Regions from separate parts of the Sporanaerobacter sp. genome, predicted to be linked through region 2. Evidence: a T-box and tRNA genes for the amino acid it is inferred to sense, from the RefSeq annotation. Region 2 holds a T-box; the other holds one or more tRNA genes.
What was found. The T-box of region 2 lies ahead of ileS (isoleucine--tRNA ligase). A T-box ahead of a tRNA ligase gene usually reads a tRNA of that ligase, here a tRNA-Ile.

Region 1: it encodes a tRNA-Ile, which carries the amino acid that the T-box ahead of ileS (isoleucine--tRNA ligase) is inferred to sense. The anticodon was not compared.

What each region holds. Positions count from the first base shown of each region.
Region 1 covers NZ_CP181252.1:1,766,579-1,772,572, forward strand. Annotated here, with positions in the region: rRNA gene ACFWUA_RS08640 (23S ribosomal RNA) at 1-2,778, shown strand, start outside; rRNA gene rrf (5S ribosomal RNA) at 2,869-2,987, shown strand; tRNA gene ACFWUA_RS08650 (tRNA-Asn) at 2,994-3,068, shown strand; tRNA gene ACFWUA_RS08655 (tRNA-Leu) at 3,076-3,165, shown strand; tRNA gene ACFWUA_RS08660 (tRNA-Met) at 3,178-3,254, shown strand; tRNA gene ACFWUA_RS08665 (tRNA-Glu) at 3,267-3,341, shown strand; tRNA gene ACFWUA_RS08670 (tRNA-Val) at 3,348-3,423, shown strand; tRNA gene ACFWUA_RS08675 (tRNA-Asp) at 3,478-3,554, shown strand; tRNA gene ACFWUA_RS08680 (tRNA-Thr) at 3,767-3,842, shown strand; tRNA gene ACFWUA_RS08685 (tRNA-Tyr) at 3,848-3,933, shown strand; tRNA gene ACFWUA_RS08690 (tRNA-Gly) at 3,939-4,012, shown strand; tRNA gene ACFWUA_RS08695 (tRNA-Arg) at 4,021-4,097, shown strand; tRNA gene ACFWUA_RS08700 (tRNA-Gln) at 4,105-4,181, shown strand; tRNA gene ACFWUA_RS08705 (tRNA-Lys) at 4,322-4,397, shown strand; tRNA gene ACFWUA_RS08710 (tRNA-Ser) at 4,401-4,491, shown strand; tRNA gene ACFWUA_RS08715 (tRNA-Ser) at 4,505-4,595, shown strand; tRNA gene ACFWUA_RS08720 (tRNA-Ile) at 4,607-4,683, shown strand; tRNA gene ACFWUA_RS08725 (tRNA-Trp) at 4,707-4,781, shown strand; tRNA gene ACFWUA_RS08730 (tRNA-Val) at 4,802-4,877, shown strand; tRNA gene ACFWUA_RS08735 (tRNA-Ile) at 4,911-4,987, shown strand; tRNA gene ACFWUA_RS08740 (tRNA-Ile) at 5,002-5,078, shown strand; tRNA gene ACFWUA_RS08745 (tRNA-Phe) at 5,089-5,164, shown strand; gene ACFWUA_RS08750 (ribonuclease H-like domain-containing protein) at 5,195-5,994, opposite strand, start outside.
Region 2 covers NZ_CP181252.1:1,401,116-1,407,109, reverse strand. Annotated here, with positions in the region: gene ileS (isoleucine--tRNA ligase) at 1-2,347, opposite strand, end outside; T-box leader at 2,466-2,679, opposite strand; gene ACFWUA_RS06770 (lipoate--protein ligase) at 2,739-3,728, opposite strand; gene lpdA (dihydrolipoyl dehydrogenase) at 3,889-5,583, opposite strand; gene ACFWUA_RS06760 (dihydrolipoamide acetyltransferase) at 5,597-5,994, opposite strand, start outside.

The DNA of each region.
Region 1 (5,994 bases), 370 kb from region 2:
ACTGAATACATAGGTAGATGAGGGAACACCAGGGGAACTGAAACATCTAAGTACCCTGAGGAAGAGAAAGAAAATTCGATTTCCTAAGTAGCGGCGAGCGAACGGGAAAGAGCCCAAACTCGTAGAGTTTTCTCTATGAGGGTTGTGGACCGGCATAAAATAAGTATATTTTGTAGTCGAAAAGGTCTGGAAAGGCCTACCATAGAAAGTGATAGTCTTGTAGGCGAAACAAAATAGCTTATAGCCGTGATCCAGAGTACCACGGGACACGTGAAATCCTGTGGGAAGCAGGGAGGACCACCTCCCAAGGCTAAATACTAACTGGTGACCGATAGTGAAGAAGTACCGTGAGGGAAAGGTGAAAAGAACCCCGGGAGGGGAGTGAAATAGAACCTGAAACCCTATGTTTACAAGCAGTGGAAGCACTTTATATGTGCGACCGCGTACTTTTTGTAGAACGGGCCAGCGAGTTACGATATATAGCGAGGTTAAGCTATTAAGTAGTGGAGCCGTAGGGAAACCGAGTCTTAATAGGGCGTTTAGTTGTATATCGTAGACCCGAAACCGGGTGACCTACCCATGGGCAGAGTGAAACGAAAGTAAAATTTCGTGGAGGCTCGAACCGCTTAGTGTTTAAAAACTATCGGATGACCTGTGGGTAGGGGTGAAATTCCAATCGAACCCGGATATAGCTGGTTCTCCTCGAAATAGCTTTAGGGCTAGCCTCAAGATAAGTGACGTGGGGGTAGAGCACTGAATGGTCTAGGGGCACGTAGTGTTACCAAAACCTATCAAACTCCGAATACCATAGTCATGTTTCTTGGGAGTCAGACTACGGGAGATAAGTTTCGTGGTCAAAAGGGAAACAGCCCAGATCACCAGCTAAGGTCCCTAAGTATAGGTTAAGTGGAAAAGGATGTAAGGTTACACAGACAACCAGGATGTTGGCTTAGAAGCAGCCACTCATTTAAAGAGTGCGTAATAGCTCACTGGTCGAGTGACTTTGCGCCGAAGATTTCCGGGGCTCAAACCTATCACCGAAGCTGTGGGATGCATTTGCATCGGTAGAGGAGCATTCTGTACGGGCTGAAGCTATACCGTAAGGAGTGGTGGACTGTACAGAAGAGAGAATGCTGGCATGAGTAGCGATAAGGTAGGTGAGAATCCTACCCATCGAAAGCCTAAGGTTTCCTGAGGAAGGCTCGTCCTCTCAGGGTTAGTCGGGACCTAAGCTGAGGCCAAATGGCGTAGGCGATGGACAACAGGTTGAGATTCCTGTACTACCTACATGCGTTTGAGAAATGGGGTGACGCAGGAGGATAGGCTGAACGCACCGTTGGTTGAGTGCGTCCAAACTTGTAGAGAGCTCCTATAGGCAAATCCGTAGGAGAGTCTTGAGAAGTGATGGGGAGCGAAAATTAAGTAGCGAAGCAGCTGAATCCACACTGCCAAGAAAAGCCTCTATCGAGTATGTTAGGTACCCGTACCGCAAACCGACACAGGTAGGCGAGGAGAAAATCCTAAGATGTGCGGAAGAACCCTTGTTAAGGAACTCGGCAAAATAGCCCCGTAACTTCGGGAGAAGGGGTGCCAATTGAGGTGAAGTACTTGCTACGTAAGCCTTGATTGGTCGCAGTGAATGGGCCCAAGCGACTGTTTACCAAAAACACAGGTCTCTGCTAAGTCGAAAGACGATGTATAGGGGCTGACACCTGCCCGGTGCTGGAAGGTTAAGGGGAAGGGTTAGCGCAAGCGAAGCTCTGAACTTAAGCCCCAGTAAACGGCGGCCGTAACTATAACGGTCCTAAGGTAGCGAAATTCCTTGTCGGGTAAGTTCCGACCCGCACGAAAGGTGTAACGACTTGGGCACTGTCTCAACAAGGGATCCGGTGAAATTGTAGTACTCGTGAAGATGCGAGTTACCCGCGACAGGACGGAAAGACCCCGTGGAGCTTTACTGTAGGCTGACATTGGATTTTGGTATTGCTTGTACAGGATAGGTGGGAGACTTGGAAACCAGGGCGCCAGCTTTGGTGGAGTCAACCTTGGGATACCACTCTTGCAATGCTGAAATTCTAACCAGAGACTGTGAATCCAGTCTTGGGACACTGTCAGTTGGGCAGTTTGACTGGGGCGGTCGCCTCCTAAAGAGTAACGGAGGCGCTCAAAGGTTCCCTCAGCACGGTCGGAAATCGTGCGAAGAGTGTAAAGGCAGAAGGGAGCTTGACTGCGACACCTACAAGTGGAGCAGGAAGGAAACTTGGACTTAGTGATCCGGTGGCTTCCAAGTGGAAGGGCCATCGCTCAACGGATAAAAGCTACCCCGGGGATAACAGGCTTATCTCCCCCAAGAGTCCACATCGACGGGGAGGTTTGGCACCTCGATGTCGGCTCGTCTCATCCTGGGGCTGGAGTAGGTCCCAAGGGTTGGGCTGTTCGCCCATTAAAGAGGCACGCGAGCTGGGTTCAGAACGTCGTGAGACAGTTCGGTCCCTATCCGTCGTGGGCGTAGGAAATTTGAGAGGAGCTGTCCCTAGTACGAGAGGACCGGGATGGACAGACCGCTGGTGCATCAGTTGTCTCGCCAGAGGCACAGCTGAGTAGCTATGTCTGGAAGGAATAAGTGCTGAAGGCATCTAAGCACGAAGTCCCCCTCAAGATGAGATTTCCCACTTTTTAAGGTAAGACTCCAAGTAGACCACTTGGTTGATAGGTCCCAGGTATAAGGGTAGCAATATCTTTAGCTAAGGGATACTAATAAGTCGAGGGCTTGACCAATTATCTTACTGTGTTAGATTTTCAAAATCAAGATTTTGAAAAAATTGCGAATGTAGTTCATTTGTAATTTACAATTGCCGAAAGGCTTTACCTGGTGATTATAGCAAGAGGGTCACACCTGTTCCCATACCGAACACAGAAGTTAAGCCTCTTTAGCTGCCGATGGTACTTGGGTGGCAACGCCCTGGGAGAGTAGGACATCGCCAGATAAATATTCCTGGGTAGCTCAATGGCGGAGCAACCGGCTGTTAACCGGTAGGTTGTGGGTTCGAGTCCCACCCCAGGAGCCAAAATATTGCCGGGGTGGCGGAACAGGCAGACGCACAGGACTTAAAATCCTGCGATCCCTAAAAGATCGTACCGGTTCGATTCCGGTTCCCGGCACCAATTAAATATCATCGCGGGATGGAGCAGTCTGGTAGCTCGTCGGGCTCATAACCCGGAGGTCGTTGGTTCAAATCCAGCTCCCGCAACCATTACAATTTGATGGCCCTATGGTCAAGCGGTTAAGACATCGCCCTTTCACGGCGGTAACCCGGGTTCGAATCCCGGTAGGGTCACCATACTTTGGGCGCATAGCTCAGCTGGGAGAGCACCTGCCTTACAAGCAGGGGGTCATAGGTTCGAGCCCTATTGCGCCCACCAAATCCAACCTAAAGGGTTGAAAGTTATAATTTAAAATTGCCGCAAGGCTAATGTGGCCTGGTAGTTCAGCTGGTTAGAATGCTAGCCTGTCACGCTAGAGGTCGAGGGTTCGAGTCCCTTCCAGGTCGCCATTTATTCTGTCTTCGACAGAAAATTACAAATGTCGGAGCCGCCTAGAATAGTATCTCAGTTTTTGAAGTTTCGATCTTAATAGTTATGCTGGTGTAGCTCAATTGGCATAAGCAGAGAACCAAAATCGTGTATTTCGATTTTGCGTGAATCGCTTAGTCGGAGCCGCCTAGAATAGTATCTCAGTTTTTGAAGTTTCGATCTTAATAGTTATGCTGGTGTAGCTCAATTGGCAGAGCAACTGACTTGTAATCAGTAGGTTGGGGGTTCAAGTCCTCTCACCAGCTCCATATTGGGAGGAGTTCCCGAGTTGGCCAAAGGGGACGGACTGTAAATCCGTTGGCTCAGCCTTCACTGGTTCGAATCCAGTCTCCTCCACCAAATATGCGGGTGTAGCTCAGTGGTAGAGCCCCAGCCTTCCAAGCTGGTTGCGAGGGTTCGATTCCCTTCACCCGCTCCAAAAGACGAGCACCTATAGCTCAGTTGGATAGAGCAACGGACTTCTAATCCGTGTGCCGGGGGTTCGAATCCTCCTAGGTGCACCATTATTGTTGGGATGTAGCCAAGCCGGTAAGGCACTAGACTTTGACTCTAGCATTCCGCAGGTTCGAGTCCTGCCATCCCAGCCATTTATACTTTGACCTATTAGCTCAATTGGCATAAGCAGAGAACCAAAATCGTGTATTTCGATTTTGTGTGAATCGCTTAGTCCGAATTGCTAATTGTTATCAAAGCAGTAAAATAAGTACTGCGATAAACTTAAAAATATGACCCATTAGCTCAGGCGGTAGAGCACCTGACTTTTAATCAGGGTGTCCGGCGTTCGAGTCGCCGATGGGTCACCATATGGAGAGGTACCGAAGCGGTCATAACGGGGCGGTCTTGAAAACCGTTAGGGTCTTCCGGCCCACGTGGGTTCGAATCCCACCCTCTCCGCCATTTGCAAATATACGGAGAAGTACTCAAGTGGCTGAAGAGGCTCCCCTGCTAAGGGAGTAGGTCCTTCACGGGGCGCGAGGGTTCAAATCCCTCCTTCTCCGCCAGTAGTTAGTTTGGGCCTTTAGCTCAGTTGGTTAGAGCGTCCGGCTCATAACCGGCAGGTCCGGGGTTCGAGTCCCTGAAGGCCCACCAAACTTTTTATTGGTCTTGGCTATAGGGGTGTAGTTCAGTGGTAGAACGTCGGTCTCCAAAACCGAATGTCGTGGGTTCGAGTCCTGCCACCCCTGCCAGCCTACATATTTAAAAATAAGGGCGCATAGCTCAGCTGGGAGAGCACCTGCCTTACAAGCAGGGGGTCATAGGTTCGAGCCCTATTGCGCCCACCAAATTCAGCACTTTAAATTGCGTGTAAGCACTAGGGGCTTGTAGCTCAGGTGGTTAGAGCGCACGCCTGATAAGCGTGAGGTCGGTGGTTCGAGTCCACCCAGGCCCACCAAATTCAATCTATAGGGGCCTTTAGCTCAGTTGGTTAGAGCGTCCGGCTCATAACCGGCAGGTCCGGGGTTCGAGTCCCTGAAGGCCCACCATCATCACTTAGCCCAGATAGCTCAGTCGGTAGAGCAGGGGACTGAAAATCCCCGTGTCGGTGGTTCGATTCCGCCTCTGGGCACCATTTATGTCAAAGGGACGTTTTGTTTGCCACCTAATAGGTGGCAAACAAAACGTCCCTTTGACACTTAAACAATTCCAAAATTATATTTTTGATATTATCTATGATGAAATTTTTTTCTATTTGAATTAACACTATATTTTCGGGAAGATTGTATATTGTATTGTCCTTTATATTTAATTTTGGCTCGAAATTTTCTAAATTTACATAAATACACTTTTTCATATTTGATAGAATACCATGCTCTATTTGAAATTGAATTCTTAGCATACCTTTTTTCTGTTCCCAGTTGAAATTATAGCTATTTCCATAGACTATTATTGGTTCTTTTGGGAACTTGTCAGTTACACAGTTTATATTTATCATGTCATTAGATATCTGAAAATTTTTCATTTTAATTTTTAAGAATTTATTCTTAATCTTTTCATGTGATATTTGAATGGTACTTTTCTCTTCAATTACATCCAATATTTTTAGAATATGAGGTAAATAGTATATATCATCATAATTGTGCTTCAAAATTAGTTTTTTGCTTTGTTCATTTTTGTTATTTATATAGTCATAGAAAAGCGAAATACATTGACCTCCAGACAATTCATCATCTCTATTTATGTTCAAGTATTTTTCAATAGATTTAAGTTTTAAATTTTCAATTTCAAATAAGTATTTGTTATCTTTCACTATTTTATATATATCAATTGATTTGGATATAGGTATCTCATAGTCAATATTATATTTTTTATATTTATGATTTAAAAAAGGTATATCAAAGGAATCACCATTAAAGTTAATGATGTAATCAGAATTTTTAAATTCAGGTATTAAAGTTTTAA
Region 2 (5,994 bases):
TTACCTTTGGATAATTAGCTAAATGGACAGACATTTCTCCTGTCAAATTTCTATACATTTCTTCAGCTGTAAATGGTACAAAAGGTGCTATCATCTTGCTCAATCCTACAAGGACTTCATAAGTAGTCTTATATACAGCTTTTTTATCTTCATCCAATTCTGTAGCCCAAAATCTTCTTCTTGAACGTCTAATATACCAGTTGGATAAATCCTCATTGACAAATTCTTGAATTCTCCTTACAGCCCTTGTCAAATCATATTGACTCATGTCTTCTTCTACATTTTCAAGTAAACTATTGTATTTAGAAAGTAACCATCTATCTAATTCTGGTCTATCACTATATTCTACATTGAACTCTCTTGGATCAATTTCATCTGTATTTGCATAAAGAGTGAAGAAATTGTATACATTTCTTATAGTCCTAAAAAATTTACTTTCTACCTCTTTTATGCCTTCTTCATCAAATTTAGTTGGAGTCCATGGTGGTGATACATAAAGTATATACCATCTTAAAGCATCTGCTCCATATTTATCAAATAGACTAAATGGATCTACTGTATTTCCTTTTGATTTAGACATCTTCCTGCCTTCTTTATCCAATACAAGATCATTCACAAGTACTCTCTTGTATGGAGATTTCCCTGTGATAAAAGTAGATATAGCAAGTAATGAATAAAACCAGCCTCTAGTTTGATCTATTCCCTCGCATATAAAATCTGCAGGAAATAGTTTGTCAAAATTTTCTTTGTTTTCAAATGGATAGTGATGCTGAGCAAATGGCATAGAACCGCTGTCGAACCATACGTCTACTACATCTTTTACTCTGGTCATAGTAGCACCACATTTTTCACATTTTATATGAACATCATCTACATAAGGTCTATGAAGTTCTATATTTTCATCTATATTTTCTATAGCCTTTTCTGCTAATTCACTTCTCGAACCTATACTTGTAGTATAACCACAATCATCACATCTCCAAATATTTAAAGGGGTTCCCCAATATCTAGTTCTTGAAATAGCCCAATCATTTAAATTTTCTAGCCAATTTCCAAATCTCTTTTCTCCTACAAAAGCTGGATACCATTCTACGCCATTGTTGTTTTCAATAAGTTTATCTTTAAGCTTGGTGATTTCAATATACCAACTAGGTTTTGCATAATATAATAATGGTGTATGGCATCTCCAACAATGAGGATAATTGTGTAGCATTTTTTCTTTTCTAAATAACTTCCCATTTTCTTTCAACCACTGAATGATTTCTGGATCTGCATCCATGACAAATTTCCCCTTCCAAGGAGTTTCTGTAAACTTGCCTTCTTCACTTACAGGTTTAAGAACTGGCAGCTTGTATCTAACACCTGTATTGTAGTCGTCTTCACCAAAAGCAGGAGCAGAGTGAACTATTCCAGTACCGTCTTCAGTAGTTACATAATCAGCTACAGTGATAAAAAATGCTTTCTCATTGGTTTTAACAAAAGGTATAAGTTGTTCATACTCTACATATTCCAAGTCTTTACCTTTCATTTCTTCAAGAACTTCATATTCATCCCCTAGCACTTTATTGGCTAAAGTCTTACTTACATAGTATATTTCATCATTTTGCTTAACTTTTATATAAGTTTCTTCTGGATTCACAGTTAAGCACACATTGCTTGGCAATGTCCAAGGAGTAGTAGTCCATGCCAAAAAATATTCATCCTTATCTTTTCTCTTGAACTTAACTATTACAGTTTCTGTTTTTATCTCTTCATAACCTTGAGCTACTTCATGGGAAGCAAGACCAGTTCCACATCTCGAACAATAAGGAAGTATTTTATGTCCCTCATAAATATATCCTTCTTTGAAAAACCTATCAAGTATCCACCATACAGATTCAATATAGTCATTGTCCAATGTAATATAAGGATGATCTAAATCTATTTCATAGGCCATTCTCTTCGTCATTTCACGCCATAAACTTTCGTATTTAAAAACTGATTCCTTGCATTTTTGGTTGAATTTTTCAATACCATATTCCTCAATATCTTGTTTTTTATTTAACTTGAGTTGTTTTTCTACTTCAATTTCTACCGGAAGACCATGAGTATCCCACCCAGCTTTTCTTTTTACTTGATACCCTTCCATAGTCTTATATCTACAAACAACATCCTTTAAGGTTCTAGCCATAACATGATGAATACCAGGTTTTCCATTGGCTGTTGGAGGTCCTTCAAAAAATACGAACTGATTGTCTTCGTCTCTAGAGTTTATACTCTTTTCAAGTAAATTTATCTCATCCCAGTAATCTGATATTTGACTTTCTCTATCCTTTACTGGCAAATTTGATAATTCTTTAAAAGCCATTTTTTTCATCCTCTCTATATTTTATTAAATTTTTAATTTGGTAAATTTGGTGGCAAACAAAACGTCCCCTTGCCACTTTTGGGGACAAAATAAAACGTCCCCTTGTCACTTTGTAACAAATAGGGACGAACATGCCGCGGTACCACCCACATTATAAGTATATACCTTATCTCTCATTAAATCATAACGTGAATACACGAGATATCTTACTATATATTTTCAGATATCCAGCTCAGAGGTGATCTTCATAAAAGTTAAGCAACAATCTCTCACCAATTAATTGTTTCTCTGTATGCGATCCCTTTTATTACTCTCCTCATCAAGGCTATTCAATATGAAATTCTATTTTGAATAATGATACATCAAAAACAAGACCTTTGTCAAGACACCTTTAGTCAATAATAGCTTTTAAAAGTTCATCTTGAGAAATTCCTGAAAAATAGTAGCCTACATCAATATCTTTTAGTATTCCTTTTATTTCATCCTCACTATATTTTGCACCTACTAGTTTTTCTTCTACATCTTTCAAATCTCCATGGCCAAAAAAGTCCCCATAAAATTTGATATCCTTGATAAATCCATTATCTACATCTATAAATATTTCTACTTTTCCACTTGAAAACCTTCTATCTTTTCTTATATTGAACTCTGGCGATTGTCCATAAGTCCAATCCCAAGTCATATATCTTTCTTCCATCAATTTATTTATGCTTTTTAAATCTTCTTCTGTTAATTCATATACTTCCATATCCTCTTTATCTTTAAACATATGTTTTAAAAGAAGTTCTTTAAATTCTTCTATAGTGATATCTTCCTTTAAATAATCCTTTATATTTGTAACTCTACTCCTTACTGATTTTACTCCCTTAGATACTATTTTATCTTGTGATACTTTTAGAGCTTTAGCTAGTACATCTAGCTCCACATCAAAGAGTATAGCACCATGATGAAGTACTCTTCCTTTTTTCATATATTGAGCATTTCCACAGAACTTTTTCCCATCTATAACTATATCATTTCTGCCAGTAAATTCTGCCTTTATACCTAAATCAGCCAACACTTCTATTACTGGTTGAGAAAAAGTCTTAAAATCAAAACCCTCAGAACCTTTATTTTTAGATATTATAGTGTAATTTAAATTGCCCAGATCATGATAAACAGCTCCACCGCCTGAAAGTCTTCTTACTACATTGATATTATTTTCTTTGACATATTGAGTATTTATCTCCTCAATGGTATTTTGATGTTTCCCAACTACAATTGTGGGCTCATTTATCCACAACAAAAATATCTCATCAAATTGATCTAAATAGTTAAACACATATTCCTCTAAGGCCAAATTAAATTGAGGCTTATTGCAATCATTTTTTATATAAATCATAGCTTACCTCCAAATATATTTTTAGCTTATCAATAAAAATTATAAACTATATTCTTCTAAAAAGCAAAACCTGTATATAAATATTCTCAAAAAAGCCTCTCAAGTTTATATTGGTTATTTTACAATATATAAACCTGAAAGGCTTAAAAAATAACATAGGCTAATTTTTTTTAGGTAGATGTATTGCCTTTCCTAGTGTATCAGCACAAGCTTCTACAAAAGCTTCAGAAAATGTTGGATGTCCATGAACTGTTTCTAAAACTTCATGTACTGTAATTTCCATTTCCATAAGAACTGCTGCTTCATTTATCATTTCTGCTACTCCAGGCCCTACCATGTGAACTCCCAATATTTCTCCATACTTTTTATCTGCTATAACTTTAACAAAACCTGTAGTTTGCCCTGAGGCCAATGCTCTTCCATTTCCTATAAATGTGAATTTACCAACAGAAATATCATATTTTTCTCTTGCCTCATCTTCAGTAAGTCCTACTGAAGATGCTTCTGGCATAGTATAAATAGCAGATGGAATATTAGCTAATTTTACTCTTTCTTTTCCGCCCATAGCATTTATTGCAGCTACTTCGCCCATTTTGAAAGCTGCATGAGCAAGCATCTTTCTACCATTTATATCTCCTGGTGCATAAATTCCTTCTACACTAGTTTCCATATAATCATTTACTTTTATTCTTCCTTTTTCCATTTCAAACTCAACTTCTCCCATACCGGCTAAATCTGGAACTCTTCCTATCGATAATAATGCTTTGTCTGCTACTAAATCTTCTTTTCCTTCTAATTTCAATATAAGCTTCCCATCTTTTTCAACTATCTCATTTAACTTAGTAGAAGTATGAATTTCTATTCCCTTGCTAGTCAATACATCATATAGCACTGTAGATACATCTTTGTCCATATTTGGCACTATTCTATCCATCATTTCAATTATTGTTACATGGCTTCCAAAGGAATTAAAAGCTAATCCCAATTCTATACCTATAACTCCTCCGCCTATAACTGCCAGTTCCTTTGGAACTTCTTTTAAATTAAGCAACTCATCACTTGTCAAAACCAATCTACTTTCTATCCCTGGAATTTTTATTTTAGCTACTTTAGAACCACCTGCTAAAATAATTTTTCTTCCTTCAATGATTTCACTATCATTTATAGATACTTTTTTATCTTTAGTTATTTTACCTATACCTTTATATATATCTATTCCATTACTCTTCAAAAGTCCTACTACACCATTAGTCAAAGTCATGACTACTTCATTTTTTAGTTCAACAGCTCTATCCATGTCTACACTTACATTGGAGTTTTCCAAAACAACTCCTCTTCTTCCTGCAGATTTTATTTCTTCAATTATTTCAGCATTCTTAAGATAAGTCTTAGTTGGTACACATCCTCTATTTAAACAAGTGCCACCAAATAAACTTTTTTCTACTATTGCAACTTTTCCACCTAGTTGAGCTATCTTTATAGCTGCTACATACCCAGCTGGTCCTCCACCTATAACTATTACATCATAGATATCATCATCTTTTTCTACTTTTGTTTCTGGAACTTTAACTTCTTCTTTTGCTACTTCATTGTTTTCTGACTCTTTAATGATTTCTCCTTTTTCTCCTATATATCCTATAGTAGTTATAACTGGAACTGTTTCTCCATCGTGTTTCAATATCTTTAGCAAATATCCTGAAGTTTCTGCTTCCACTTCCATATTTACTTTATCTGTCATTATCTCAAGTAAAACTTCTCCTCGTTCTACATATTCGCCTTCTTTTTTATACCACTTTATAATTTGCCCTTCTTGCATGTCCATACCTGCTTTAGGCATTATTACTTCTGTTGCCATGACTATTCCTCCTTTATATAAGCATAGCTACTGGATTTTCTAGTAGATATTTTAAATCTTGTAGGAACTTAGCACCTACTACTCCATCTATAACTCTATGGTCTACTGTCAAACTCAATATCATCATAGGTCTAATATTTATTTCTCCATTCACAGGAACTACCTTATCTACTATAGTATTTACTCCCAATATTGCACTATTAGGTTGATTTATAATTGGATTGAAATGGGTTATTCCATACATTCCTAAATTACTTACTGTAAATGTACTTCCCTGCAATTCATCTGGTGACAATTTCATATTCATAGTTCTTTCTACTATATCTTTTGTTGCTAGAACCATTTCGGTTAAACTTTTCTTATCCGCATCTTCTATAACTGGAGTTAGAAGTCCACTTTCAAGTCCAACTG